4 regions of the Ruegeria sp. CL5 genome follow, and region 2 is predicted to be linked to each of the others. Evidence: riboswitches for the same ligand, from Rfam matches in the RefSeq annotation. Region 2 holds a riboswitch; each other region holds the start of a gene.
The links. A riboswitch is a leader RNA that binds a small molecule or an ion and turns the genes downstream of it on or off. The one in region 2 is predicted to bind cobalamin.

Region 1 (7,367 bases), on a different contig from region 2:
GTACTTGCCCCGGATGAAGAAACGTCAGTCTATGTCGTGGAGATATGGCTGGTTGGAGCGTTGACGGATGCGAATGGGCAGAATCTGGGCGTGATACTGGGTATGGTTGCTCACGTTGATATGCTGTCCGAAGCAAAAACAGTGCTCGAGTATCTGACAAAGCCAGTCATCCGCGTAAAGGACAGGGTGTTTCGAGACTGACGGATTACGCCTGTTCTGTCTCTGCGCTCATTTTGTTACCGCGTTGATATCACTTCACCAATACGTGATGAGCCCTGTGCTGGATTATGGCCGTTCCAGTTCCAATCTAGTTTGAATAATCAGCCATCGACTTGATTGCGGCGTACCTAGGCTGGGCCTAAGTCGAACCAAGAACGAGCCAAACAAACATGTTGCAGTTATCTAGTTCTCTCGTTGGCCTTGCAGTTCTTTGGCTCGTTGTGATTCACGTCTGGGTAATCACCCAATTCAATAGGACCATGAGGCGTAATTATCCCGTGGTCGCCCGATGTTGTCACGTTTTTGAGCGTTTGTGCGGGTTATTTTGGCAATATTTCTTTGTTCAGGATCGTGCGGAAACGCCCCTCAATTGGTCAGAGCAGTCAGGGATTGGGTGCGCCGATAAAAATGCTACTTCAACTGTCCCGTTCGGGTCGACGCGTGATTTGCGCTCCATTGGTGCAGTTCATTTTGCGCATTGCCCATTGCTGACAGTGGAGCAGGGAGCGAAAGGTCACTAAGTTGCGATTGTTGGAGAGTAAGCGCGGAACCCAATTCCGAGGACAAGCTGTTTCCCAAGCGACAGCGATTGCAAGACGGCGGTTAATCGATGGACCTGAACCTCGTTCAAAATGGTGGTACATTTAGTTTCGTGGCCACCCCAAGCTCACCGATCTGTCGTGAAATCAGGAGATTACATGTCTACCAATGACCAAATCGTATCGCCAATTAATAAAGCTTCTGATCTGCTGGTCGCAGCGCTTGAGGCGGAGGGTGTTGAGTACATCTTTGCTGTTCCGGGAGAAGAGAACCTGGATGTTCTGGAATCTCTAAGAACCTCAAAAATTGAGTTGGTTCTCACGCGTCACGAACAAGGAGCGGCTTTCATGGCTGCGACCTATGGACGTCTGACGGGTAAGGCCGGGGTCTGCATGGCGACGCTGGGGCCGGGGGCTACGAACTTTGCCACACCAGCGGCCTATGCTCATCTGGGTGGTATGCCGCTGATCATGATCACGGGGCAGAAACCCATCAAGAAGTCGAAACAGGGCCAGTTTCAGATTGTCGATATTGTTGGGCTGTTCGATCCGATCTGTAAAATGTCCAAACAGATTGTACACGGCAACACTATCCCCTCATTGATCCGCGAAGCCTTTCGTGTCGCGCAAGAGGAACGCCCCGGCGCGGTTTTGTTGGAACTTCCGGAAGACATTGCAGCCGAAGAGACTTCTGAGCATGTTCTTGAACCGCATCAGCGTCACTATGCCGTGGCCGGTGATGCAGTTCTGACCGAAGCGGCTGAGATGATCCGCGCTGCCAGGATGCCGCTTTTGCTTTTGGGGGCCGGGGCGAACCGAAAACACGCCCGCAGCGCACTGAGCAAGTTCGTGAACGATACTCAGATTCCATTTTTCAATACTCAGATGGGTAAGGGTGTCGTGGATGAGCGGTCCGAACTGTTTTTGGGCACAGCCGCTCTGTCGGATGGTGATTATCTGCACTGCGCCATCGACCGTGCTGATCTGATCGTCAACGTGGGTCACGATGTTGTGGAAAAACCGCCGTTCTTTATGGAAGAGGGCGGCACCAAAGTGATCCATGTTAACTACAAGGCCGCGCAGGTTGATCAAGTTTATTTCCCTCAAGTTGAAGTGGTTGGTGATCTGGCGCAATCCATCTCCAAATTGGGTGAGTTCCTGCAAGGACCTTTGGAATTTGACCGAAGTTACTTCCAGCGGGTCAAAAACGAGACCGATCTACACACATCAGAAGGCGCTGATGATCCGCGCTTTCCGGTCATCCCCCAGCGGTTTGTAGCTGACACACGTAAAGTCATGGGGGACTGCGATATCATCGCTTTGGACAACGGTATCTACAAAATTTGGTACGCCAGAAACTACCAGGCCTATCAACCCAACACGGTTCTGCTGGACAACGCGCTTGCGACCATGGGGGCAGGCTTACCTTCGGCCATGATGGCAGCGAAGCTATATCCTGAGCGTAGGGTTATGGCCATTTGCGGTGACGGAGGGTTCATGATGAACAGCCAGGAGATTGAAACCGCCGTTCGTCTTGGCCTCAATCTTGTTGTTACTGTTCTGAATGACAGCTCGTACGGAATGATCCGTTGGAAGCAGTCGGATGCGGGGTTTGATGATTGGGGATTGGAATTTAAGAATCCTGATTTTGTGCAATACGCTAACAGCTATGGTGCTACGGGTCATCGGGTCGAAAGGACAGAAGATCTGGTGCCAACCTTTGAAAAAGCGTTTGAAGCAGGTGGTGTGCATCTGATCGACTTGCCGGTCGATTACAGTGAAAACCAACGCGTTCTCATTGATGAGCTTGCGGCGAAGGTCTGTCTGATATGAGTAATGTTGTTGAAGTTCTGAACCCGTTTGATCTTGAGAAAATCGGTAGTGTCGAGGTTAAAAGCTGGAACGATATCAATGTCATGTTGAATGTGGCACACGGTCTGCACCGTGATCGAGGCGCTTGGTTGCCTGCTTACAGGCGGATTGAGGTTCTGAAGAATACAGCTCGGATCATGTCCGGCCGCGCGGAAGACCTTGCGATGCTAATCGCCAGCGAAGGTGGCAAACCCTTGATTGACGCGCGCATCGAAGTGACGCGTGCCATTGATGGTGTCGAGCTGTGTATCCATGAGATCGGTCAGATGGCGGGTCGGGAAATACCGATGGATCTGACGGCGGCAGGATCGGGTCGGATTGCCTTTACACAGCGTGAACCTATCGGCGTAGTGGTTGCCGCAAGCGCGTTTAACCATCCGTTGAACTTGATCGTACATCAGGTGGCGCCGGCTGTGGCCACTGGATGCCCGGTCCTCGTCAAACCGGCACTTGATACACCACTGTCATGCGAAGCATTTGTCGACATCCTGTACGAGGCTGGCCTACCAAAGGAGTGGTGCCATCTGACAATTTGCCAAAATGATGTAGCTGAACGGATGATCACGGACGCGCGTGTCGGATTCTTTTCTTTCATCGGATCGGCACGTGTCGGTTGGATGCTGCGCTCGAAGCTGGCGCCGGGGACGCGATGCGCGTTGGAGCACGGCGGAGCGGCGCCAGTTATCATCGATGAGACAGCGGACATTGATGCCATGATCCCCTTGTTGACCAAGGGTGGATTTTATCATTCCGGTCAAGTTTGTGTCTCGGTTCAGCGTGTTTTTGCTCCATCAGGGATGGCGGAAACGGTCGCTCGAAAGTTGGCAGAAGCCGCCTCAGCGCTGAAGGTGGGTGATGCCCGTGACGCCAGCGTGGAATGTGGGCCACTGATCCGTCCGGGTGAAGTTGATCGAGTAGAACAATGGGTAGACGAAGCGGTTGCGGGAGGTGCCCGCGTAATGACAGGGGGTAAACGGCTGGGCCGAACGACCTATGCTCCGACTGTCCTTCTAAACCCACCCGCTGATGCGAGCGTGTCCACCTCCGAAATCTTCGGGCCGGTCGTTTGTGTTTATGAATATGATGATCTTAGTGCTGCATACGAAGCTGCAAACGCTCTTCCTTTTGCATTTCAGGCGTCGGTCTTTACCAAATCCCTGGATACAGCAATGCATGCCGTGCGGTATTTGGACGCCACGGCCGTCATGGTGAACGATCATACTGCTTTTCGGGTCGACTGGATGCCATTCGCGGGTCGCCGTCAATCAGGGTACAACACCGGCGGTATCGGCTACACCATGCATGACATGACGCAAGATAAGATGGCTGTAATACGGCTGTGAAGAAGCTGTCAGGATCGATCCGATGCTGGTCGAGCGAATGTGGGTACTCTAATTTCGCAAATGGCCCGCTTAGTGACGGAAACGATTGTTGACCGTGCTTTGCATGTTCTGGCATGAACACGCCATGTTCGGTTCCGGGGGATTCCCCTGGAAGCAATAGGGAATGTAGTGCGGTGCTCTTCGCGCCAAATCTGCAACTGCCCCCGCAACTGTAAGCGGCGAGCGCGGCTGACAATGCCACTGGGATATCCCGGGAAGGCCAGCATAGCGCTTTGACCCGCAAGTCAGGAGACCTGCCGAACACGCGCCCTCGGAAAGGGTGCTCATTGTCGGCGACGGGGTGTGCGCCTTATCCGTTTGTCTCGGTCGACGAACGGACGCGGGCCTTCCCCAAGTCAAAACCAAATATGTGCCGGGGAAGGCGCGACCTGAGAAGGACTGAGTTTTGAAGAAATTGCTTTTGGCAGCAGCAGCTGCTGCAGTGATGCCTGCGTTTGCGAGCGCTCATTTCCTAATGGAATACACAGAAAACACGATGATCGAGCGACCCGGTGATGTGCCGGTAAAGCTGATATTCTGGCACCCGTTTGAAGCTGGTCATGTGATGACGCTTGAAAAACCGGAAGAATTTTATGTGATCCACAACGGCAATAAAACCGATCTGCTGGACACATTGGAAGAAACCACATTTGACGGCCCAGACAACAGCGCCAAGGCGTTCAAAGGCTCGGTCCCGGTGAAGCGTTCGGGCGACTATGTGGTGGTGACCGTTCCTGCGCCTTACTACGAAGAATCTGAGGATATTTATATCCAGCAGATCACCAAGGCCTATCTGAACCGAAATGAACTGCCCACCGACTGGGATCAGCCGCAAGGTCTGGCAACAGAAATCCTGCCGCTTAACAAGCCCTACAACATCATTGCTGGCTCAACTTTCACGGGTCGCGTGCTGAGCGATGGCAAACCAGTTGCAGGGGTCGAGATTGAGATCGAATACATCGCCGCCGCCCCTGACCTCAAAGGCACGGGCGCCGCTGCACCGACGGTGTCACCGCTGCCAGGTGGTGCGCTGGTAGCGATTTCGGACGAGAATGGCTATTTCAGTTTTGGTGTACCCAAAGCCGGTTACTGGGGTTTCGCCGCTCTGGGCTCTGGTCCGAAAACCGAGCATGAAGGTAAAGAGCTGAGCCAGGATGCCGTGATCTGGATCCGCGCCTGGGATCTGGAGTAAACCCTTATGCACATTGTAGATGGTGCTCTTTCGAACCCTGTCGTAATCGGCGGTGCGATCGCTGCTGCAGGCGGGATTGCAATGGGGCTGAGGTCGCTGGATCTGGATCGCATTCCCACAGCGGGTGTTCTGTCAGCCAGTTTCTTCGTTGCTTCGCTGATTCATGTGCCGATTGGCCCATCTTCTGTGCATCTGATCCTGAATGGCCTGGCCGGGCTTTTGCTCGGTTGGGCCGCCTTTCCGGCTTTGTTTGTAGGGCTGCTGTTACAGGCTGTATTCTTTGGATTTGGCGGATTGACTGTGCTTGGGATAAATGCGCTGAATATTGCCCTTCCGGCGGTACTGACCTGGATGATCTTTGGCCGCCTCATCGCCCGAGGCTCGGCCATTCAGGGGGCGATTTGGGGCGGTATCGGGGGGGCGTTCTCAATCGCAGCCACAACCGCGTTTGTTGCCATTTCACTGGCGATGTCCGGTGACGCGTTCCTGCCTGCGGCCAAGCTGGTGTTTTTCGCCCATATACCGGTTATGGGCATTGAAGCCATGCTTACGGGGTTTGCCGTGATGTTGGCGCGCAAGGTGAAACCGGAACTGTTCAAAAAGGCGGTTTTAACATGAAACAACTGGTTGTTATTGCCACGCTGATGCTCACACCAATTTCGGCGCTCGCACATAAGGTCATCGCGGGGGTTTTCCCCGCTGGCGAAGCGATCGAGGGTGAGCTGGGGTTCTCCAATGGCGATATGGCAAGCGACCAGGAAGTTTTCGTCTACGGCCCCGATGGTGCTGAACTAGGTCACACCGTTACCGATGGAGACGGGTTCTTTTTGTATATCCCCACAAAACCTGTTGCGCATACCTTCAAGGCCGATCTCGGCGCGGGCCATGTGGCTGAAGTGACCATGTCCGCAAACGAGGTGGCCGAAATCATGGGAGTTGCCGTTGAGGTTGCGGAGATCGGTGCTCAGCCGACGACTGTTGCAAGCGTTGGAACCGTGATGGTTGCGTCTCTGTCCGATCAAGAACGCGCCGCGATTGCTAAAGTGGTGCGCGACGAAACCCGCCCCTTGCGCCGAGAAATTGCCGCCTATCGCGAACATAACGATATGCAAAGTATTTTGGGGGGCATCGGGTATATCGTTGGTCTCTTTGGTGTCGGGTTCTATTTCGCCGCACGTCGCAAGTTGGCCGCCTGATGGCACATGCGCTGGAACCCCAGGCCAAAACTCTGGCCGAGGCAGGTGGGATTGAGCCCTACGGGGTGATCGCGGATTTGGATCCGCGGATGCGCATCGCGATAACATGTCTCTTTGCCGCCGTCACCGTTGCACTAAGTTCAATCCCCTCATTGTTGATCGCGCTTTCAGTTTCGATCGGGCTGTTGCTGATGTCACGGTTGCCCATTCGCCGAACTCTTAAACGTATGGCGATGATGGACAGCTTTATCATCTTCATGTTGGTGCTTTTGCCATTCTCCATGCCCGGAGACACCATGTTCACCCTCTTTGGATTTGCGGCAAGCTGGCAGGGGTTCTGGAAAGCCATTGAGATCGCGCTGACGGCAAACGCCGTGATATTGGCGCTGATGGTCCTAGTAGGGTCGATGGAGCCTGTCACATTAGGTCATGCATTGCACAAACTTCGCTGCCCGGAGGTGCTTGTGCATCTGTTGATGTTCACGATCCGCTATATCGAGGTGCTGCGCGAAGAGTACCTGCGTCTGCGCGGCGCGATGAAAGTCAGAGGTTTCCGACCGGGCACCAACTGGCACACCTATCGCAGCTTTGGTTATCTGGTCGGTATGATGCTGATCCGCGCCATTGAACGTTCCGAGCGCATTCTGGACGCGATGAAGTGCCGAGGGTTTTCGGGTCGGCTTCTGTTGTTGCAGGAATTTAACCTGACCCGACGGGATTATTGGTTTGCCACGATGATGTGTGCGATTTGTGTCAGCCTTCTTATTCTGGATTTTCAATGACGATCCTTAAGCTCGAAGACATTTGCTTTTCGTACCCGGGTCACGCCCCGGTTCTGGACAGAGCGTCGCTGCAGCTTGAGCCTGGTCAACGGTTGTCGATTGCAGGTCCAAATGGATCAGGAAAATCCACACTTTTTCGCATTGTCCTTGGCCTTCAAGCGCCCTCTTCTGGGCGCGTGAACATC
Region 2 (7,367 bases):
CCATTGGAACAAGCTCCTCAGCCGTTCTCGTTTGTGCCGACCCAAAGCCGCGGAGCAATTCTGACCACCGGTCCCGGCGCGGACAAATACCTGGAAGAATTGGCGGATTATGATCCCCAGATACTGCCCCGTGATACCGATGGGTTTATGCGCATTCATCTGACCTTCTGACGGGTTGCCATTTTACAGCCGGAGGCCTATATCGATGTTCGAGAGGTTGGCGCGGGCGAGCGCCTCGCCAACCTGGTCAGGTCCGGAAGGAAGCAGCCACAACGAGCCCCGCTTGGGTCGATGTCCAACCTCTCACTTTGAACCCATTAGCCGTAGGAGGGCGTTTATGATTGTAGCAATGACCCTTCGGGCAGACCGGTTCTGATTCTTTTTTCCAGCTGACTGCCTGAATACCTCACCTGCGAATGCGCGTTCGCCATTCGACAGGATTGTTGTTTCTGATCACAGGCAGACACATGTCACTTTCCTTATCGGACCTCGGATGGTCCTCTCACTTTGCAGCTCAGCATGCGGCTGAGCCGTCTCTTCTCCCCTTTCGCATCGCAGCCGTTCACCGGGATCGGTTGATCGGGTTGAGTCCAGAAGGCGAGACTCACCTACTCTCCCCAGACCAACCAACTGGTGCTTTTGCCGTCGGAGATTGGGTGCTGACCGATGAAAACAAACGCATACGCAGTGTTCTGGAACGGCGCAGCCTGCTGCAGCGCCGGGCTGCGGGCACAGGCGTCGCAGCACAGTTAATCGCGGCCAATGTGGATGTGCTGTTCATCGTCAGTTCCTGCAATGCCGACTTCAACCTGCCCCGACTAGAGCGCTATCTTGCGCTGGCCCATCAGGCAGGCAGCTATCCGGTGATCGTTCTGACCAAGTCGGACACCTGCGACAACGCAATTGCTTATGTCGAACAGGCCCAGTCACTGGCCCCGTTTTTGACAGTTTTGGCCGTAAATGCCTTGGATCAGTCCGATATCGAACAGGTCCTGTCGTGGTGCCCGAAGGGGCAGACCAGCGCCCTGGTCGGATCGTCTGGCGTTGGCAAGACGACACTCGCCAACGGGATGACTGGACAGGATCAAGCCACCGCAGGCATTCGCGAAGATGATGCGCGTGGCAGGCACACAACAACAGCACGTGCGTTACATCGAATGAGCAACGGAGGTTGGTTAGTCGATACACCCGGCATGCGTGCGTTACGCCTGTTGGACGCGCAAGAGGGTGTGGACGAGGTATTCTCGGACATCTCTGACCTGAGCCTGAACTGTCGATTCTCAGATTGTCAGCACGACACCGAGCCCGGCTGTGCGATACAGGCTGCAATCGAAACCGGGGCACTTGATCCCGCACGGCTGGACCGATGGCGCAAGCTGCGTCGCGAAGATCAGCACAATTCGGCTTCGGTGGCGCAGGCACGCGCACGCGATAAAGCGTTTGGAAAAATGGTGCGCAGCGTGATGCACGAGAAAAAATCCCGCAAGGGACTTTGACCTTTCTGGGCACCGGTTACCGGTGCCTAGCTTTTCAGGAGATCAACCGGGGCCAAACGGCAGCGTTTCGCCGGGCAAACGCGCCGATATGGCCGACTTCGGATAACCCGAATTCATTTGCCGAAAGCAGATGGCGCCGCGCACCTGAACCATAGAGATCGGCAAGCCGCCAAACCGCCTGGGGGGGCACAACCTGATCATCCTCAAAGGCGAATATGTCAACTTGCCTGCCCATGTCGGCCCAGCGGTTTGCCGGCAAGGTGTCTCCGATTTCGGGTACATAACTTTGGGGCGCTGTGCACCATTTGCGCCATTGCCAGTAAACTCGGGATGGCAGATTTGTTCCAAAACCCAAAGCCTTTCCGGGCAAATACCCGAGCGCAAGTACCGCCAGGGGCGCATGACCGTACCAGAACAACGTCGCCAAAGCGCGGTAAGGCCAAGGATGATCCTTCAGCGTTACCAGACCGGAACAGACACAGATCATCCTGTCGATCTGATCGATATCGGGTTGGATCGGACCAAACATCCCGCCCAAAGAATGCCCAATACTCCAAAGCTTAGCCTGTGGAAACCTCCGCCGCATTTCGGTCCGTGCAGCCGGTATGTCGATCAGCGCCCAATCCGCCATGGTGACACGCGATTGCTTTTGTGAGCCTGTCAGAGAGTGACCAAAATCCCTGTAGTCATAGGTTAGGCAGGCCATTCCGTGCGCTTCTGCGAGCCATCTTGCGAAATGCCGGTAGTAATCTCTGGGCACACCGGTTGCACCGTTGATCACAACAACTTTGTCCGGTTCTGCGACAGGGTGATAGAGCCGTGCCGACAGTATTGCCGGGCCGGACTGAAACTGAATGTCCTCGGTGACAACCGCTTCCTGTGTGTCCAACATGGTGCCCTCTGAAATCAACTGAACCGATCAGTTCACCCAAGGCGCGCCGAGTCAAGGTTGACGTGGCTGGACCGTGCGTCACATGCCATCATCAATCTTCTTGACTCCCGAACGATTGTACCGCTAGCGATGACGTGATGGTTCTCGCGCCCAACCGGGCCGGGATGAAAAGGGAACACGGTGCGGTTCTGCCCGGATAAAACCGGAACGAACCCAGTCCGAGACTGCCCCCGCAACTGTAAGCGGAGAGCGATGACGAAATGCCACTGGCCTTGAAGGTCGGGAAGGTCGGCAAAGCAATGACCCGCAAGTCAGGAGACCTGCCATCAAATCGAAACTGAAACTCGGGCGGGGTGTCCGGGCAGGGCAAGACCGCATGCATGCTGTCCCTCCTGATTGATGCCCCTGCCCTGCGCGGAGGGCGCATGAATGATCTGGAAGACCAACACGCATAAATTCTCGGCAACAATTTGCCAACGGACCGGGAAAAACTGCCCCGCTTTGGCACGACTGGCACGGGCACTGGCCACTTCGGTTGGAAAAGCTGGCCCCACGACCACCGCAGGATTCGGAATCGAAGGAAGCTGCGATTTGACTCATTGCGCCAGTGGGTGCACCGCCCGATTTCGCTCCGGTCCCGAAGAAACCCGAGTGTTCTGTGATGCGGATTCAGACGTCGCGATCGACCATCTGGACAGTTATGCAGACCTGATGTTTGGCACGGACTCGCACCCCATCCCTGGAGGCACCTTGTCCCGACCGCCTTGCGCGATGCTGGAAGTGTTAACCCTGGGCGGAAGTACTCGGGCGCAGGCTGAATACCGTCCGTCGGCTTGATCGCTATTCGGCTACCAAGACACTGGCAGGCGCAGTCGCCCAGCGCAGCTGCGCGTCGGTTTCAACTGCACATGGGCGTATCGCTCGCAACCTTTTCAATGCCTCGTCCGGGTGCTCTCCACACTCGACCATCAAGCGTAATACAGCCATACCAGAGCGGCCACATCCGCCTTTGCAGTGGATTAGTACTCGGCCTCCACCCGACAATGCGTGGCGAGCAGACTCGCTGGCATCCACCCAGCGCATATCAATGTCGTCGGAGGGTATACCGTAATCCTCGACTGGCAGATGAACCCAGCGACAAGCGCGGCTGCGAACATCGGCCCCAAAATCCCTGGCGCCATCAAGGATCATCTCGACCTCGGTAGTCATTGACAGAATAAGGCCGGGCTTCCATCCGGCAACCGCATCAAGATCACCGGAATAGTCTCCTCCTCGCCCTGGCATTGAAGTTAACGCAAGCGTGCCCCCGCCCACTTGAAGTGCATGGATAACAATCTGAGCCATTCTACGCTCCCCCCGAAACGCTGATCAGAAAATCTTTCTGGCTGGTCTTAGACTGTACGATATTAACCGCGTCGGCCAGCAATCCAAAATGAAAATCCTCGCGGCTTGCTGTGGACGCGGACAGCGGGGCCCTCTACGCTGCGGCATAACTCGAATCCGACAGAGCAGACATGACCGATACGCCAAGCCCCGCCTACCAGGTTCTTGCCCGCAAATACCGTCCTGAAACCTTTGCCGATCTGGTCGGTCAGGACGCGATGGTACGCACACTGAAAAACGCGTTCGAGGCGGACCGGATCGCTCAGGCCTTTATCATGACCGGCATCCGTGGCACCGGTAAAACAACCACAGCCCGGATCATCGCGAAGGGGATGAATTGCATTGGGCCTGATGGCGAAGGTAAACCCACCACCGAACCCTGCGGTCAGTGCGAGCATTGCGTCGCCATCATGGAAGGCCGCCACGTCGATGTGATGGAGATGGACGCCGCCAGCCGGACTGGTGTGAACGACATCCGTGAAATCATCGACAGTGTCCGCTACCGTGCCGCCAGCGCACGCTACAAGATTTACATTATCGACGAGGTCCACATGCTATCGACCAGCGCTTTCAACGCGCTGCTCAAGACGCTTGAGGAACCACCCGAGCATGTGAAATTCATCTTCGCCACGACCGAGATCCGCAAGGTCCCGGTCACGGTTTTGTCGCGCTGCCAACGTTTCGATCTGAGGCGGATCGAACCCGAAGATATGATCGGCCTGTTGCGCAAGATCGCTGAATCCGAGAATGCGCAGATCGCCGATGACGCATTGGCGCTAATCACCCGAGCCGCCGAAGGATCCGCCCGTGACGCAACCTCGCTGTTGGATCAGGCGATTTCGCACGGTGCGGGTGAAACCAGCGCAGATCAGGTGCGCGCCATGCTCGGGCTGGCGGATCGGGGTCGAGTGCTGGATCTGATGGACATGATCCTGCGCGGTGATGCGGCCGGTGCTTTGACCGAACTTAGCGGACAATATGCAGAAGGTGCTGATCCTCTGGCTGTGCTCCGCGATCTGGCTGAGATCACCCATTGGGTTTCAGTGGTCAAAATCACCCCTGATGCCGCCGAAGATCCAACCGTTTCACCCGACGAACGTGCCCGAGGCCAACAGATGGCCGAAGCGCTGCCAATGCGTGTTCTGACCCGCATGTGGCAAATGCTGCTCAAAGCTCTGGAAGAGGTCTCGGCTGCACCCAACGCCATGATGGCCGCAGAAATGGCTGTGATCCGCCTGACCCATGTGGCCGACCTGCCAAGTCCGGAAGAACTGATCAAGCGCTTAAAGGATGCACCTCCACCCCCCAATGGCGGGCCAGGATCGGGCATCGGAGTGCCAGGCCAGGCGAGCCCTGCGCCACAGGCCTCTGCCAGACCGGCCTATACCTCTTCGGCCATCGGTGGGAATGCAGGCGGACCGAGTGCTGCTCTGGCTCAGGACGTACAGGCAGCACTAGCGCGGTATCCCACTTTTGAACATGTGGTTGAATTAATCCGTGCCAACCGGGATGTGAAACTGTTGGTCGAGGTCGAAAACGGGGTACGCCTCGTGTCGTACCAACCGGGACGGATTGAATTTACCCCGACCGACAATGCCCCGACCGATCTATCTCAACGGTTGGGTGCATCGCTGCAGCGCTGGACGGGTAACCGTTGGGCAGTATCGATTGTCTCAGAAGGCGACGCTCCGACAATTGCGGAAGTTCGGGATGCTGCTGATCTGGCTCTCAAAGCCGAAGCGGAAAAGCATCCACTGGTGCAAGCGGTTCTGAGTCATTTCCCGAAAGCGCGGATCAGAAGCATCGAAACAGCCGAGCAACGCGCTGCTCAGGTCGAAACTGAAGCCCTGCCCGAAGTAGATGACGAATGGGATCCGTTCGAGGAAGACTGATCCTGTAAGCGATCTCCTCAATTCAGCCAGGTGCTCCCGTGCCGCCACGGCTCCTCGGCTGACGCCGACGATCCTGCCCGGGCCAAACGGGAGGAAAGGTCTTGTCAAAGGTCTTGACGACGGGCGGGAGTGTCCTGACCTCTTGTGTCGCGCGGTTACGCTTCGTATCTAGGCCTCAAATCGAGTGACAGGAGATTACCGATGCTTAAAGGACTCGGCGGCCTGGGTGACATGGCCAAAATGATGAAATCTGCACAGGACTTGCAGAGCAAGATGACCGAGATGCAGGAAGAGCTGAACAACCTGATGGTTGTCGGTGAATCTGGCGCCGGGCTGGTCAAAGCCACCGCGACTGCCAAGGGTGAGTTAAAAGGTCTGGATATCGACCCGTCGATCTTCAACGGCGATGACAAGGAAGTGGTCGAGGATCTCATCCTCGCTGCGATCAAGGACGCCCAGACCAAGGCGCAGGAGCGCTCGCAGGCTGAAATGGCCAAGCTGACCGAAAGCATGGGTCTGCCCGCAGACATCAAGCTGCCGTTCTGATACACCCTCCTGACGGATCAATGGCCGGGGCTTACTTACCCGGCCTCTTTGCAGGAGCTTCGCGGTGAGTTCGAACAGCGACATCGACAATCTGATCGACCTTATGGCCAAGCTGCCCGGCCTCGGCCCTCGCTCGGCCCGACGCGCCGTCCTGCACCTGATCCGCAAACGCGCCCTGCTTCTAACGCCGCTTTCAGATGCCATGCAGCAGGTGGCTGTCACTGCCCGTGAATGCCTAAACTGCGGCAATGTGGGCACAACCGATATCTGCGACATCTGCAATAGCGAAGACCGTGCAACCGGGGAACTGTGCGTCGTAGAAGACGTCGCCGACCTCTGGGCGATGGAGCGCGCCGGGGTTTTCAAGGGTCGCTACCATGTTTTGGGCGGCACATTGTCAGCACTGGATGGCGTTGGCCCGGATGAATTACGTATTCCTCGGCTAAAGGATCGGGTTCTGGCCGAGGGTATCAACGAGATCATCCTCGCCCTAAACGCCACCGTTGATGGCCAAACCACCGCACACTACATCGCCGATCAACTCGATGGACAGGTCCGCCTGACTTCCCTAGCGCAGGGCGTCCCGATTGGAGGTGAGTTGGATTATCTGGATGATGGGACGATCACAGCAGCGCTTAGGGCAAGGAAGGAACTTTAGACCGTCAGACCAAAGCCGAAGCATCATCTTTCATTGAGAACAGCATCCAGCTTCTCGAATGCTTGCTTCCATCCGCCTTCGCCTGCACTTCCGGCAGGCACACCCCGATGGACCATGGTCATGCGTGTCCTACCATCCTGTTCGAGAAGATCAATAATCACCTCGGTTATGTCTGGGCTTCCCTCGGGCATCCCCATATCTTTTGGCGAAAGAATATTCCCATCCTCGTCACATATGCTCTCGGTATAGACTAACCGGGACGGTTCTGAGATTTCTTTATAAACGCCAGTAAACCACATCCTCATGGTGGTATCCGGCGTTTTCATTTCCATACAGACCTTTCGTATACCTCCGACACGCAAATCGATCTCTGCAGTTGGAACTGAGAACCCTTTGGGCCCATACCATTTCTGGAAAAGCGCCGGATCGGTCCACATACGCCAGACCCGGTTCGCCGGAGCCTGGAATTCCTGCACAATTCGCACCCAGTTTTCTGAGTC
Region 3 (7,367 bases), on a different contig from region 2:
GCTTTGGCATGGGCTGGTCCAGGGAACGCAAGACCAAACATTTTCACGTGCACTGACGTTTTCAACCTACTCCAAAACGCAGATCGCGAAATATCTACCGGGAAACGTGTTTCAATATTTGGGTCGACATATCGTTATGGCTGACCATGGAGCAAGTCAGGGTGGGTTGGCGCTCGCAAATATTCTTGAAATTTGCACTCTTATTCTGGTCGCGGGGCTTTTCGCTCTAATTGGATTTACATTTGGTGCAGCTCCCCACTCACTCGAAATATCTGAGGTCATACCTATTCATTGGCTTGTACCGACAGCGATGGTTATTGCCATTTTGCTGATCATACTGATTACAAGAAAACTTCGAACACTCCCCAACGCGCCGTCGCGACAAAGGCTTATCTACGGATTGTTGCTTGCTTCCTTCTTCTTCTTGGCCATGGGCTTTACTCTGTTGGTATTGGTTGGATTGGTTTCCGGTGACTATGACCCTGCCATCATAGTCATTGCCGTGACGTCTTGGCTGTTAGGCTATGTCACTCCTGGCGCGCCTGGAGGGATCGGAATACGTGAGTTTGTTCTGCTCATCTTCTTACAGGCCTACATACCTGAGGCAGAAGCGCTGATTGCAATCGGGTTGTTCCGCCTGGTCACATCACTCGGTGATCTGGCATTCTTTATCGGCGGCGCTTTTCTGTGGCGTATCTCGCCAAAAGTAGAATGATCATTTGATTGCTAAACTTGTAACCCGACTGCGCCTTTTAGATAGATTAAACTATTGAGAAGTAGGCAATTTTAGCCTCAATGCAACCATCAGAAAGCGGAGGTGCTATTAAATCTGGAAAGCGATAGCTGCGGCTGTTAGTCACTTAAATTCACCGCTGGTTTCTTGCTGTTCTGAACAAAAGTAAAAATACAAAAACCGAACCTATGGAAGTCGTGACAATCCCTACTGGCAACTCCTGCGGCGCCAGCAAAAGCCTGCTGAGAATATCCGAACCGGTCAATAACGCAGCGCCAACAATCGCGGCAGTCGGTACAAGGTGGCTGTGCAAAGGTCCCGCAATTCCGCGGGCTATGTGTGGCACCATTAGGCCAACAAATCCGATCACACCCGCCACTGAGACAAAAACTGCAGTTGCCAAAGCTGCCGTGAAAAACATGCTGAATCTCAATCCCTGAACAGGGACCCCAAGAGTTGCTGCGGTTAAATCCCCCGTAAGCAGCGCGTCCAACCAACGACTGCGATACAGCGAATACGTTAGGATCAGGATCAGCCCAACACAAACAAGGGGAAACGTCTCCCAGCGGGCCAAGCCCAATCCACCTAACATCCAGAAGATCACCGAGTGGGCAGCGCGGTTGTCACCCGCAAATATCAAGTAATTGGTGATGGCCGAAAACAGGAATGAAACCGCCAATCCCGCCAGGATTAGTTTCTCTGGCGCACTTGTGCGCAAACCGTGAACCAGCGCCAATACAACGCCCGACGCGATGAGCCCTCCGCAGAAGGCGGCGAGTGGCAGTGTCCAGAAACCCAGCACATCTCCGGTTACGGTGATGACAAACACCGCACCTGCGGCGGCCCCCGAAGACAAGCCAAAGAGAAAAGGGTCGGCAAGATCGTTGCGAGTCGTGGTTTGTAGGACGACGCCAACGATACCAAGTCCGGCGCCTATCACAGCGGCGAACAATGCACGGGGCAACCTGAGATCAAACACGATCCGGTGCATCGGAGACATCTCGCCGTCGTCGATACCCGTGCCACGCATAATAGCAGTAAATGTCTCAGACACCGGGATCGAGGTAGTTCCGTAAATGGTGGATACCAGCACAAGGGCGGCCAAAATAGCCGCCCCCAGCAGAAGTGTTAGGCCAAATCGGCCCATATCAGTTGAGGCCCGGATGCATCGCTTGAGCCATTTTCGAAATCGCCTCAATATTTGCGGGGCCAGGTGTCAATTCTTCGTACCGCAAGCCGATCCAACGCTCATTCTTGACGGCATCTGTCTGCGACATCACCGGATGCTCTTGCAGGAATTTGAAGGTATCTGCTGCGCCGTTGCCGGTCTGATAATCCAGCAGCACCAGGAATTCGGGGTTAGATGCGGCCACGGCTTCCCAGGAACTACGCCCCCAGCTTGTATCCATGTCATGGGTGACATTCTCACCACCCGCCGCAGCAATCATAGCATCGGGAATGGCGAACTTCCCAGCAGTGAACGGTGCATCCGCCGGACCATCCAACAAGAAAACTCGAGGTTTCGGCAGCTCGGTCGTTTGCGCTTCGATCGCAGCCAATTCGTCTTTCCATTTGCTCACTAGCGCCTCGGCCTTGTCCTCGACCTGCATAACCTTGCCAAGACGCAGAACATCGTCAAACAGCAGGTCCATGCTGGACTCGGGGCGATCCTTGTCCAAATGCACACAGCTCTCTGTCAGGATCATGGTTTTGATCCCGAAGGGTTCCAATGTGTCTGGTGTCACATCCCCACCCGGTTTCATTCCATAATACCAGCCCGCGAAAAACAAATCTGGGTCCGCTGCGACGAGGTTCTCAACAGTGGGGTATTTCGGCGCGAGCTCCGGAATGTCACCCCGCAAGGTATCGAATTCCGGGCTGGTCTTGTACCAGCCGGTGATCCCGGTGAGGCCGATGATCTTGTCCTGTAGCCCCAAAGCAAAAGCCATATCCGTCATGTTCATGTCATGCACGACCAACCGTTCCGGCAACGTCTCAAACACAAGGGGTTCGCCGCAATTGTCCACGGTGACTTCCTGCGCTGCAGCGCTGCTTGCAATGGCAGTGACCAAAGCCACGGACCAGATGTGTTTCATCAATATTCTCCTGAGTTTATGTAGAAACAGTGGTTCTTCGGATATCAAGAGCCGGTATCACGCGACCCTCATGGTGAAAGCACAGATAATCCACGCCAAAGGTTTCACGGACCCGTTCGGGCGTCAGAACTTCGGCGACCGTGCCAAATCCGGTCAGGCGCGTGGATTTCATCAAAGCAACATGTGTGGCGAATTCAGGGATCATGACCAGATCGTGCACGATCATTACCACTGTGACCCCAAGATCGGCGACCAGCGATAGCATCCGCCCCTTTGCGTCTGGGTCCAGATGATTGGTGGGTTCATCGAGAAACAGCAATGAGGGGTTTTGTGCCAAGGCGCGCGCAATATGCGCACGCTGACGCTCGCCCCCAGAAAGCTGAGCCATCCTCTTTTCTGCCAATGGAGCCAGATCAGTGAGGTCAAGTATCTGGTTCAGTTCGCATGCATGATCTTCGGCCGAGCGATCTGCGCGAATGGGAATCTGACCCAATGCCACATAATCACGCAGTGACAGACGCCCGTCAGGAAATTCCTGCTGGCTGACAACGGCTATCATGCGGGCGCGTTCTTTTGCGGATAGGTGCTTGAGGCTTTGTCCATTCATACGCACATCCCCCAATGCCAGTGCCTCGGCACCACAGAGTAGATTCAAAAGCGTTGTTTTACCTGCCCCGTTCGGACCAGCGATCGCAAGAATAGCGCCTTCGTCCAAGGCGAACGAAACGCCTTGCAACAAGATATCTCCGTTAAGCGCGTAATATTCCAGATTTTCGGCAATCAGAAAGCTTTGCTTGGTCATAGCACTTCCTCAAGCTCAATACGCGGCAGGCGTGAGAGAGTTTTTGTGAACAATGCCCGTGGCCGATCAGAGGCATTTGTCCAACCATCGCCACTGCGCAGATACTGATGGGCAAATTCAACGATCGCGTCCAAATCTTCATCTGTAGAAATGTCACCAAATAGATATTGTGCTTTGCCAAGGGACTGAAAGCCGATGGTGGTTGGCCTTTCACAACCCGCCATACAATTCACAGAGCGGATCACAAATTCCCTCGGCAATCTATGCTTCAACGCCTGGGGTACTTTGTCTGCACTTTCGCCACTTCTGCAGCTCGCGCAGACAAGAAGGATATGATCAACATTGTTCGTCATCTCGCCACCGTTTATTGCGCAATTAAAGTTTTTGCAATGTTATATCGTAACGCTTTGAGTATTCTGAACACCGCGTTGGGCACCCCGCGTCGGCGGTTCACGTTGTCGACAATGTATTGATCAGCGATTTTCGCATTTCTCACTCCGCTTGTTTCCAAGCGCAGACGGAAGCTGCCAGTCGTGTGCACACGTGTGAAACGTGTCATCAATACCTCCTTCCAGGACGCCCCGCCCCGGGTTGGTTGAACAATTGATGGCAGGTCTCCTGACTTGCGGGTCCGCGCTTGGCCAACCTTCCCGACCCTTGGGGTCAGTGGCTATTTGGCATAGCTCACCGCTTACAGTTGCGGGGGCAGTTACGGAATTGGCGCCGCGTGGCATACCTCACCGTATTCCCTTTTCATCCCTCTGACGTATCGTTGGGAACCATCTGCTGCCTGAGTGCCCGAGATCAAGAAATGCGTCAATAACTTTCTGTAAGCTTAAGTCTTCGAAGGTAAGCCAACGCAACGCTAGTGAATACGGTGCCAACCGCGTCCATTTCGAAGTCGTAAATCAATTGATCCCACCCCACCAATTATTGACCGGTATACTTCATTCTGACGCGAAAACGGCTGTTTGAGATCGAAAGGAATGAGGCAATAAGGCTGCCATAAGTCACCTCATTTGAAAGAAAAACCAAAAAGGGTTAATCTGCGGGCATTTAGAAGGGGTTGGCTGTCAGATATATTTGTAGAGGTTAATTATTGCCTGGGCTTGCTCGGGAAAGGGGGTTCGTTGACACATTATTTGCCAAACACTTCACCTGAAGACGTGGTTGACGATATCATCGACCAGAATTTTGAAGCGATCGCGAAATGGAAAAGTCGAAGGTTAAGAGCGCAACATGGGCGTAGCCATGGGTGTGTCAAAGCCACTTTCACAATCCGGGACGATCTGCCGGAAAGGTTGCGCCATGGCCTTTTCGAAAAAGCAGCAAGTTATTCTGCAGCAGTTCGCTTTTCCAACGGTGCGCATCTGGATGATCGTAAAACCGATGCCCATGGAATGGCGGTCAAACTATTTGATGTGCCGGGCACCAAACTGATCGACGTCGAGGCACTTTCACAACTCAACATCTCGCAAATCAGCGATGAGTTCGACTTTGTTCTTGTCGATCGGGACACTTTCCCCAGCTACCTTTCCGACGATTATGAACGGCTAAGCAGCCTGATCGCCACACTGCAAGCCCTACAACACGCGGCAAATAAGCGTCGCAGCTGGTCATTGAAGCTGATCGTTCGAGGGTTGGTGGCCCTGTTTCGCGCATTTGCCACACAAAAAGGCAGGCGACGCCTTCAGACTGCGAGCGATTTTGCCTCGAACTACATGCAGTCGCCATTCGAGGCGCATTTCTGGTCAACGACGCCCTATCGGCTGGGGACTGACCTGACAGTACGATACCTCGCCCGCAGCGTTCGACATAAGGTAGCAACTAAACCGGTGGACGAGCATGACGGCATCAGCCTGAAACTCCGTCAGGACGTCGCCAGTGACGGCAATCGATTTGAGTTCTGTATAATCGAACCACCGCGTAACGATGGCGACTTCGATCCGCTCGATAACCGCGTCAGATGGGCCTGCGATCCAAAGCCAGACGCACCACTTGACCCGTTTCATCGCACGGTTACACCCATCGCAGATATTACCATCGAAAAAGATGCAGAATTTGATCCGCTCGATGGTGATACCCTGTCATTTTCGCCATGGCGTGTGACCGCTGAGCACAAACCTCTGGGCCCGATCAACGCAATCCGACTTAAGACTTACCTCAGCCTCGCCCGCGCCCGTTTTCCAAACCGATGATCAATTGGAGCCATTTAGATGCTGAATATTGATGATCTTATCAATCTTGGGTTCAAGATCGCACCACGCACGACAAGCTATATCTCAGCCATGAGGCTTGCGAATGCAGCGCGGGTGCACCGGCCGCGGCCCTATACATTGGGTGCGGACTATACCAGCTGGCCAGGCGTCTATTCCAACCGTTGGATTGGTCGTCACACAACGCCCGAAGATCCTTCGCCGATCCTGCCATCGGAAAGCGAAGTGGCCGACTTATTTCGCCGCAGAACACAGATAGATGGCAGCCCGCTTACCTTGTTGTGCCCGCAAGGCACGACCGTTCTATTCATCTCGGTCGCGCAATGGTTCACCGACAGCTTTCTGCGGACCTTCGGGCCAACCGGACCGTTTGATCAGACTGATTCAAACCACGAAGTCGATTTATGCCAGATCTACGGGTTGAACGATTTTCAAACTGATATGCTGCGCGAAAGAGACCCCGAAACAGGCGAAATGACCCACCGACTGGCGTTTCGGATGGACGACAATGGCGAGATGTGGCCGCCGAAGCTGTTCAAAAAAGATCAATCCGGTGGAGTTAAGCTGGCCCCGCCATTTGATGGCAGTCTCGCCGAGGGTGATAATGCCGCGCGGCCCCTGCATGATCCGTGCAAGCTGCGCAACTCCTTAAAACGCGCGCATCCCGAACTGACGTGCCAACAAGTCGATCAAAGGCTGCTTGATTTTCACGCAACCGGCCTGGACAACGGCAACGGCACGATCGGCTATACTGCCATCAACACATTGATGATGCGCGCGCACAATACATTTGCCGATCTTCTCTGGCGCGAGAAACGCGGCACTGACGGTTGGGATAAAGAGCGCGTGTTCCAAACCACGCGGTGCACTCTGATCGCGCTGCTGATCAAGCTGGTGATTGAGGACTATATCAGCCACGTGGCAAACATGCCTTTTCATCTGCCGGTCGGCGTCAACCGCTGGCAGCGTTGGCATCATTCAAACCAAATCGCGATTGAATTTAACTTGCTGTACCGTTGGCATTCAATGATCCCCGAGCGTTTCATCATCGACCGCGCTCAGGTCGAGCCGACTGGATTCCGGTTCAACCCTAGACTCGTCGAACAAACGGGACTTGAGGAAATGATCCGCTCTCTCTCGCGCCAACCCGCAGCCAGGATATCGCTGCGCAATACACCTGATTTTCTGTTCGAAAGGCCTGCAGAAGGTGTGCCCTCACCGGTCGAAGCAACGATTGCTCTTACACGCAAAGCACGACTTCCCTCGCTGAACGCCTATCGTCATCATTTTAAACGTCGAGTACACTCGAGCATCGCGGATCTTGTCGGGGATCAGCCCTTCGCCGACGAGCTAATCGCCGACCTGAGCAGAATGTATTGCAATGTTGACCGGATCGAGTTGTTTCCGGGCTTGTTCGCCGAGCAGCACAAGGGGACTGTCATTATGGGTGACTTGATGACGTCAATGGTGGGGTATGACGCGATCACGCAACTCATGAACAACCCAATGGTCTCAAAGAA
Region 4 (7,367 bases), on a different contig from region 2:
TCGACAGAACCAGCGCCGGTATTTGATCCGAACTGGGCTTTTCGTGCAGGTCCAGCCAGCCAGAGACCCGATCGATGACAGCTTCGATCCGGTCAGGTTCGGGCTGGTGGGCAAAACGTGAATATTCCAGATAAGGATCGCGCTTGCCCGGCTCTTTGAACGACACGATGCCCGCGTTAATCCGCCCGTCGACCTCGGGCAGCACCACATGCATGGCGAGGTCAGCAGGCGAAAGCCCGCGTTCCGCTTCTGCCCAGGCTTTGCGGCGCGAGGTCGCGAGGGCGACCTGAAAGACGGGCACATTGGCAGCATCCAAGGGTGAAGTGCCTGATGTGCCCTTGCCCGAAAAGGAGGTGGCATTGATGATCGCCGAAGGTTTCAGCGCCACGATCGTCTCACGTAACCAGTCTGCGGCGGTTGGCGCTTTGAGCGACGGGGCGAACAGGCCAATGGCCTCGAATCCACGCGATCGCACACTGCGGATCAAAGCCGCGATTGAGGCAGTGTCGGCAGAGGTCAGGTAGGCCCGGTAAAACGTGACGATAATGCGTTTTGCATCGCCCGAAAAAGCTGTGTCCGCCGGTATCACGCCACGATCCGGGCACCAGGCGCCGTAATCCGGTATGGTCTTTGCCCCCATCACCGGACCGGCATATAGTCCCGCCGCCAGTGCCATCTGCGCGAGCGCGGCCTGTGCCGCAACCTGTCCGCCGGTATCACACAGATGCGCCAAGCGCCGCAGGGTTGAGACGGGAAGGGTGGAGTACTCATCCAGCCGCGTATCCTCGCGCCCGTCCGCAGGCAGGACAGCCAATGCGATCCCCTTGGCCTGTGCCAGTGCCAGAACCTGCTGCAAGCCGTAAGACCAATATGGCACGCCGCCAATCAGGCGGATCAAGATGCCTTTGGCCCCCTCAAGCGTCTGTTCGACATATGTATCGACAGAAAGGGGGTGTTTTAGAGCTGTCAGGTTGGCCAACCGCAGGGTTGGCATGCGCCCGTCTGGCCCGCCACCGCGATGCCAGCCCGTCGCGAAAGCGCCAAGGTCACTGTCAGAAAATGACAGCACCACCAAGTCCGCCGGGCTCTGGCCCAGATCGGTTGGGGTCTCGGATTCCTCTAACCCGTGGCTTTCGCGGAAGACGACGTGCATGAATCTTACTCGGCGGCCTCGGTCACACCCACAAGGATATCACGGATTTCGGCCTCTTTGATATCATCATGCTCGGCGATGACCACAAGGCGCGAGCGGCGCTCTTCACCAGGTTCCCACGGGCGGTCATACTGATGACGTACCCGCGAGCCGACGGCCTGTACCAGCAGGCGCATGGGCTTGCCCTGAACCGCGGCATAGCCTTTGACGCGCAGGATGTTCAGTTCCTTTGCCAGGCGTTCGATCTTGGTGACCAGATCCAGCGGATCAGCCTGTTCCGGCAGTTCGACGATGATGCTTTCAAAATCGTCATGCTCGTGATCGTGATGACCATCATGATGGCTGGGACGCGCTTCCATGTCGTCCTCGGCGGCAGCTTCAAGGCCCAAGACAACGCGCACGTCGACGACACCTTCTGCGACTTCGACGACGGGTAGGGGGCGAGGGGCTTCGGCCGCGATGACCTCTTTGGCTTTGGCGACACCTTCGGGACCAGCCAGATCGGGCTTGGTCAGCAGGATGATGTCGGCGCAGGAGATCTGATCTTCAAACACTTCCGATAGTGGCGTCTCGTGGTCGATCGATTCATCGGCAAGGCGCTGGGCGTCTACCGCTTCGACATTGGGTGCAAACCGACCAGCGGCAACAGCTTCGGCATCGGCCAAAGCGATCACGCCGTCGACGGTGATTTTCGAGCGAATGTCTGGCCAGTCGAACGCTTTAAGCAGCGGCTTAGGCAGGGCCAGGCCCGAGGTTTCGATCAAGATGTGATCTGGGCGCGGTTCCAGCGCCATCAGTGCCTCGATCGTGGGAATGAAATCGTCGGCCACAGTGCAGCAGATGCAGCCATTCGCCAGTTCCATGATATTTTCTGCTGGGCAATCCGGGATTGCGCAGGATTTTAGGATATCGCCATCGACACCCACATCGCCGAACTCATTGACTACAACAGCCAAGCGCTTGCCTTGCGGGTTCTGCATCAAATGCTTGACCAGCGTCGTTTTGCCCGAGCCCAGAAAGCCGGTGATCACGGTGACGGGGAGTTTTTCGAGATTGCTCATTTCAGGGCTCCAATCGGGGGAATACGGGCCGCGCAATTCTTGCGGAAGTGTTCTGGGCGTTCACGCCATTTGACCAGACCGTCCTCGGTTTGAAGATACTTGGTGGCACCTTCGACAATAGTTTCGACGTGGTCGGTTTCGCTCAGATGTTCATAGACGAATGTCCATCGATCAGGTCCACCACGCAGCACGATAGAACAGCCCTCATCGCAGTTTGAAAGGCATTCTACTGCTTTCAAGGTGATGCCTTCGGGCAGGTCAGCCTGTTCTAGCGCTTTGTGCAGCAATGTGCCGGGGCGTTGGGCGTCGTCTTCGACGGGTAGGCCGCGACGACAGGTGGTGCAGACTAGCAGTTCGACCGGTGTGGTGTCGGTCATGTCTCTCATCCCCCCAAATCCTCTTCGTGGGGGACGGGGTTTCATGTGGGCTGATTAAAGCCCCACACCGGAACACCCCGTCCGGTTTCATCTTCGGGCGTTGGCAGGTCTCCCGGCTTGCGGATGTCAGAGCGGTGCTCTGTCGGATGTCCCGCCTTCCCGGCATTCGCCAGTGGCTTGGGCACCCTCTCCGGTCACGGTCGCGGGGGCGGCTGCGTTTGACGGAAAATCCGCTGACGCATTCCCTTTTCATCTGCTGCTGCAGACACCAACACTTGGCTCTTGGGACAGCATCACCCCCCTTGTCAAGCGAGTCTCGCTCAACTGTGCGTACAGGGGCAAAAAAGCGACCTCTGAGGGTCGCTGGACGGCATGACTTAGGTCAACGGGCGTGTTGGCATGTGCATCGAAAGACGAATAGGGAGAGCGTCATATGAAAGTAGGCTTTATCGGGCTGGGAAACGTGGGCGGAAAATTGTCGGGCTCGCTGCTGCGCAATGGGATTGACCTGACCGTTCATGACCTCAACCCTGATCTTGTGTCCGGTTTTGTCGCGCAGGGTGCGAAGGCAGCTGAAAGCCCCGCCCAATTGATGCGTGATTGTGACGCTGTGATTACCTGTCTGCCATCTCCTGCCGCCTCGGACGCGGTAATGCAGGAGATGCTGTCCGAAGTGACATCCGGTAAGATCTGGATGGAAATGTCCACCACCGACGAAGCGGAAGTAAAACGATTGGGTGCTTCGGTGATCGAACGTGGGGGGGCTGCAGTTGATTGCCCGGTATCGGGCGGATGTCATCGGGCGGCTACGGGCAATATTTCGATTTTTGCAGGCTGCGATCGGGAAACATTTGAGTGCATTCTGCCGTTCCTGACGACGATGGGGCGCCGCGTTTTGCACACAGGCGATCTGGGATCGGCCTCAGTGTTGAAGGTGCTGACAAACTATCTGGCAACTGCAAATCTGATCACTTGCGCCGAGGCTTTGGTGACCGCAAAGGCTGCAGGGATGGATCTTGGTACGACCTATGAGGCGATCAAAATTTCGTCGGGCACATCATTTGTGCACGAAACGGAAAGCCAGGTGATTCTGAATGGGTCCCGCGATATTTCATTCACCATGGATCTGGTCAAAAAGGATATCGGTCTGTTTCAGGAGGTCGCCGACCGCGCCGGGGTGCCGCTGGAGATAAACCCGGTGATGATGGAAATCTTCGACGACGGAATCGCTCGCTACGGTGACCGGGAACTTTCCCCTAACATTATCAAACGCCTTGAGGAAGCTACAGGACTGGATATCCGTGCTCCGGGGTTCCCCGCGGAAATGCAGGATGATGAGCCGGAAGAGCCGGGTTACGAAGTGGTTCCTCAGAATCGGTAAAACATAATGTGCTGATGTTCATGAAGAGTTTCGTTTGATGATGCCACAGCTATCTGCGGTTCGGAGGTGGCTATTCGGATTGTCGCGGGAAAGTTCTGATGAAGTCAGCGGTTAACTCAATATTAGTTGGCGCTGAATGCAAATTGAGTTCCATCATTTTCATCAGACCCCCTCCCTCGAGGGGCCGAGGTGCGGTAGCCAGTTATTCCTGGGACTTGCTTCGTTGGACAAATTTCGGAGGCTATTCTAAACAGATCAACAATAGTCCGATAATGGCACAGGCAAGAGTTTAACTTATGGGAAACGAGACCTTTCTCATCGTGACGACGATGAAGAACGAAGGGCCATTTATGATCGATTGGGTGGCTTACAACCGCGCAATCGGGTTCAATGATATCCTGATCTATACCAACGACTGTTCTGATGGCACAGATGTCATCGGTGATCGGATGCAGGCCTTAGGCTGGGCGCATCATGAGCGCAACAAGGTTGGACCACGCGCTGCGCCCCAGAACCGGGCTTTTACCCGATCTCGCAGTCATCCAAGCTATCAGTCCGCAAATTGGATCATGAGCCTGGATGTGGATGAATACATCAATATCCGTTTGCCTGAAGGCAATGTTCAGTCACTGGTAGAGGCAAGCGGTGAAGCTGATGCAATATCGATCTGTTGGCGTATGTTCGGAAATGCCGGCTTAAACGACTTTGTCGATCAACCTGTCCCTGAGACATTCTTTCAGGCGGCCACCGAAGACGGCTACCCGCATCACCGGACAAAAGGTTTCAAAACGCTATTCCGAAACAACGGCAAGTTCAGCCGGTTTCGCGCCCACCGTCCTCGGATCAATCCAGAGGACGCCCCAAATCCCGACGCACCGTACGAAGGGGTGTTGTGGAGAGATGCAGGCGGAAACCTCTACCCGGCAGATCAGGTGAAATGGAAAGCGTGGCGAGGATTCAGCCATGAATTCGCGCGTATTCACCACTATGCAGTGCGAAGTACCGATAGCTTTCTTGTCAAACGTGAACGGGGCCGGACTAACCATGTTGGCCAGGACCAAGGTCTGAAATACTGGCTTGTTATGAATCACAATGACGTCGAAGATCGCTCGATCTTGGGCCACATGCCCGCCATGCATGACATCAAAGCCGAGATGATGGCTGATCCACAGTTGGCCGAACTTCACCACAAAGCCTGCGAATGGCATAGTACAAAAGCCGCAGAGTTGAAGGCCAGACCTGATTGGCTCGATTTGGTTGAGGCCTTGCAGAATTCTCATATCGGAGAAGACGCCCATGGCTGAAACCGTATCCGCCGAAGACCGCCGCAAGAAACAAGCCCTGCAGCGCGAGCGGAAAGATGCGCTGAGGCGCGAAATGCTCAGGACAATGCCGCACGGAAAGCTCAGCGTTGAAATCGGCGTCTGGCGGGGCGAGTTTTCGCGGATATTGCTCGACGAATTGAAGCCTTCCAAGTTGTGCCTCATCGACCCATGGGGCGTGCAGCCCGACGCAGATGGCGGTGCTTCTTTGGCCGGAGCGCGTAGCCAAATCGATTTGGACCGCATCTATGAAGCGGTAAAAGATACGTACGCAGCTGAGATAGCGAAGGGTCAAGTCTCAGTTATTCGCGATTTTTCGGTTCCTGCACTGCGCCTGTTCGAAGATCAGAGTATCGGTTTTGTATATCTGGATGGCGACCATTCATATGAAGGGGTCAAAGCGGATCTGGATGCGCTGTTGCCGAAGATGATCGAAGGCGGGGTTATCATGCTGGATGACTATCACCGGCGAGGCTGGTGGAAAGATGGCGTAATGCGTGCATTCCACGAGTTTTTGGGCGCAAATTCTGCAGATCTGCGTCTTAAGGCGATCAAGGGCGCTCAGGTCGCGGTTCAGAAGCTTTGATGGCTGTAATCTGCAAACATCCAATTCAAACGGGCAGAGCCATAGTGCAAATCAGGTTTCCGATTGGTTCGCCTCAGGTTCCATCAAATCTCGGCAGGGGAGAGAAGATTTGACTGAGCGTGTTGCGTCGCTGTGGATCGGAAACAGGCTAACGATACTCGAGAAGCTCTGCCTGAAGTCGTTCCACGACCTAGGCCAGACGCCAATTTTGTATTGCTACCATCCAATTGAAAACATCCCCGCATATGTCGAGATGCGCGATGCACGCGAAGTTTTGCCTTTGAATGCAAATAACCGGATTTTTGTCGATCCCGTTTTTCAATCTCCTGCCGTGCATGCCGATCTGTTTCGCCTGCATCTCATGGCAAAGACTGATGAAATCTGGGTGGATTGTGATATTTATGCGCTCAAGCCATTTCAATCGAGCGAGGGGTATCTGGTTTCAAGTCGGCGGGATGGGCAACGTCGCGTACAGAACTGTGTTCTTCGCCTTCCCTCGTGCAGCCCGGCCTTGAAGGCTTGGCTTGAGTTTGTGGCAACCAAACCCTGTATCCCACCTTGGTGGGATAGACGTACATCGCGAGTGTATCAGCGGCTTTACGGAAAGAAAGCATCATTCAGTACGCTTCCCCTTGGCACAATTGGCCCCCTGTCGGCGTATCATTTCTTGCTTGAAAGTGGTGAAATCGAACGGGTGCTACCTGAAAGAGAGTATAGTGCGCTTCCTTTTTCCAGTCGAAAAGAGTGGGTTAGCGAGGATGTGGGCCAGCTTGAAGAATTTGACTGGAGATCCAAATCATCTATTCACTTTTTTTCGTCAGTTATGCGACCTCGTCTGGCGAGATCACGAAATCGGGTATTGGCCTCAAGTTTCTTTGGCGGACTCTTGATAAAACACGGCTTGGCCGATGATCCTGATTTCACCTTGATTTAGAGTTGGGCTTCGCAATGTCGGACAAAATACTCGTCTACACGACTATGAAAAACGAAGGCCCATTCGTTATTGATTGGGTGTCTTACTACCTGTCTCTCGGCATTGATCACTTTCTCATCTACACGAATGACTGCGACGACGGGACTGACCTGATTGCAGAGCGGCTCGGGGATCTGGGCGTCGCAACCCATGTTGATAATTCGGTCAAGCCAAAGCAAAGCCCGCAGAACACGATGCTCAGGCGAGTTCGTTCACATCCGAGGTTTCTTGATGCGGACTGGACCTTTTCGCTGGACGTTGATGAATATCTGAACATCCGCCTTCCTGATTCTTCCATGCACAAGTTGCTGGAAAAGTTACAGGAAACCGCAGGAGAGCCTTTTGATGTTGCCTCTTTTGCCTGGAAGCTATTCGGTTGCGGTGGCGTCGAAGATTTCAGCGATATTCCAGTGGCTGAGCAGTTCTTTCTTTGCGATACCGAGCAGGGCTTTTATTCGGGCGTTGCGGGCGGGCTGAAAAGTATAACGCGCAACAACGGGTTATTCACCCGATA

Region 1: another riboswitch for cobalamin. It lies ahead of ACR0IU_RS20190 (DUF4198 domain-containing protein); the one in region 2 lies ahead of ACR0IU_RS10635 (hypothetical protein).
Region 3: another riboswitch for cobalamin. It lies ahead of ACR0IU_RS07750 (DUF1636 family protein); the one in region 2 lies ahead of ACR0IU_RS10635 (hypothetical protein).
Region 4: another riboswitch for cobalamin. It lies ahead of ACR0IU_RS03310 (DUF1636 domain-containing protein); the one in region 2 lies ahead of ACR0IU_RS10635 (hypothetical protein).

What each region holds. Positions count from the first base shown of each region.
Region 1 covers NZ_JBQFPS010000015.1:20,746-28,112, reverse strand. The annotation lists gene ACR0IU_RS20205 (beta-barrel domain-containing protein) at 1-201, shown strand, start outside; gene ACR0IU_RS20200 (acetolactate synthase large subunit) at 918-2,591, shown strand; gene ACR0IU_RS20195 (aldehyde dehydrogenase family protein) at 2,588-3,973, shown strand; cobalamin riboswitch at 4,086-4,288, shown strand; gene ACR0IU_RS20190 (DUF4198 domain-containing protein) at 4,419-5,204, shown strand; gene cbiM (cobalt transporter CbiM) at 5,211-5,822, shown strand; gene ACR0IU_RS20180 (cobalt ABC transporter permease) at 5,819-6,400, shown strand; gene cbiQ (cobalt ECF transporter T component CbiQ) at 6,400-7,182, shown strand; gene ACR0IU_RS20170 (energy-coupling factor ABC transporter ATP-binding protein) at 7,179-7,367, shown strand, end outside.
Region 2 covers NZ_JBQFPS010000005.1:135,434-142,800, reverse strand. The annotation lists gene ACR0IU_RS10655 (bifunctional 2',3'-cyclic-nucleotide 2'-phosphodiesterase/3'-nucleotidase) at 1-171, shown strand, start outside; RNA gene ffs (signal recognition particle sRNA small type) at 211-309, shown strand; gene rsgA (ribosome small subunit-dependent GTPase A) at 468-1,496, shown strand; gene ACR0IU_RS10640 (alpha/beta hydrolase family protein) at 1,531-2,388, opposite strand; cobalamin riboswitch at 2,510-2,730, shown strand; gene ACR0IU_RS10635 (hypothetical protein) at 2,818-3,225, shown strand; gene ACR0IU_RS10630 (protein-tyrosine phosphatase family protein) at 3,229-3,732, opposite strand; gene ACR0IU_RS10625 (DNA polymerase III subunit gamma/tau) at 3,903-5,663, shown strand; gene ACR0IU_RS10620 (YbaB/EbfC family nucleoid-associated protein) at 5,865-6,209, shown strand; gene recR (recombination mediator RecR) at 6,274-6,867, shown strand; gene ACR0IU_RS10610 (SRPBCC family protein) at 6,891-7,367, opposite strand, start outside; gene ACR0IU_RS10605 (ArsR/SmtB family transcription factor) at 7,366-7,367, opposite strand, start outside.
Region 3 covers NZ_JBQFPS010000003.1:357,824-365,190, forward strand. The annotation lists gene ACR0IU_RS07730 (hypothetical protein) at 1-715, shown strand, start outside; gene ACR0IU_RS07735 (iron ABC transporter permease) at 867-1,880, opposite strand; gene ACR0IU_RS07740 (ABC transporter substrate-binding protein) at 1,882-2,829, opposite strand; gene ACR0IU_RS07745 (ABC transporter ATP-binding protein) at 2,846-3,631, opposite strand; gene ACR0IU_RS07750 (DUF1636 family protein) at 3,628-3,984, opposite strand; cobalamin riboswitch at 4,223-4,430, opposite strand; gene ACR0IU_RS07755 (catalase family protein) at 4,762-5,829, shown strand; gene ACR0IU_RS07760 (peroxidase family protein) at 5,848-7,367, shown strand, end outside.
Region 4 covers NZ_JBQFPS010000001.1:665,467-672,833, reverse strand. The annotation lists gene cobN (cobaltochelatase subunit CobN) at 1-1,153, opposite strand, end outside; gene cobW (cobalamin biosynthesis protein CobW) at 1,159-2,214, opposite strand; gene ACR0IU_RS03310 (DUF1636 domain-containing protein) at 2,211-2,591, opposite strand; cobalamin riboswitch at 2,677-2,879, opposite strand; gene ACR0IU_RS03305 (NAD(P)-dependent oxidoreductase) at 3,025-3,972, shown strand; gene ACR0IU_RS03300 (glycosyltransferase family 2 protein) at 4,269-5,276, shown strand; gene ACR0IU_RS03295 (class I SAM-dependent methyltransferase) at 5,269-5,880, shown strand; gene ACR0IU_RS03290 (glycosyltransferase family 32 protein) at 5,990-6,814, shown strand; gene ACR0IU_RS03285 (glycosyltransferase family 2 protein) at 6,829-7,367, shown strand, end outside.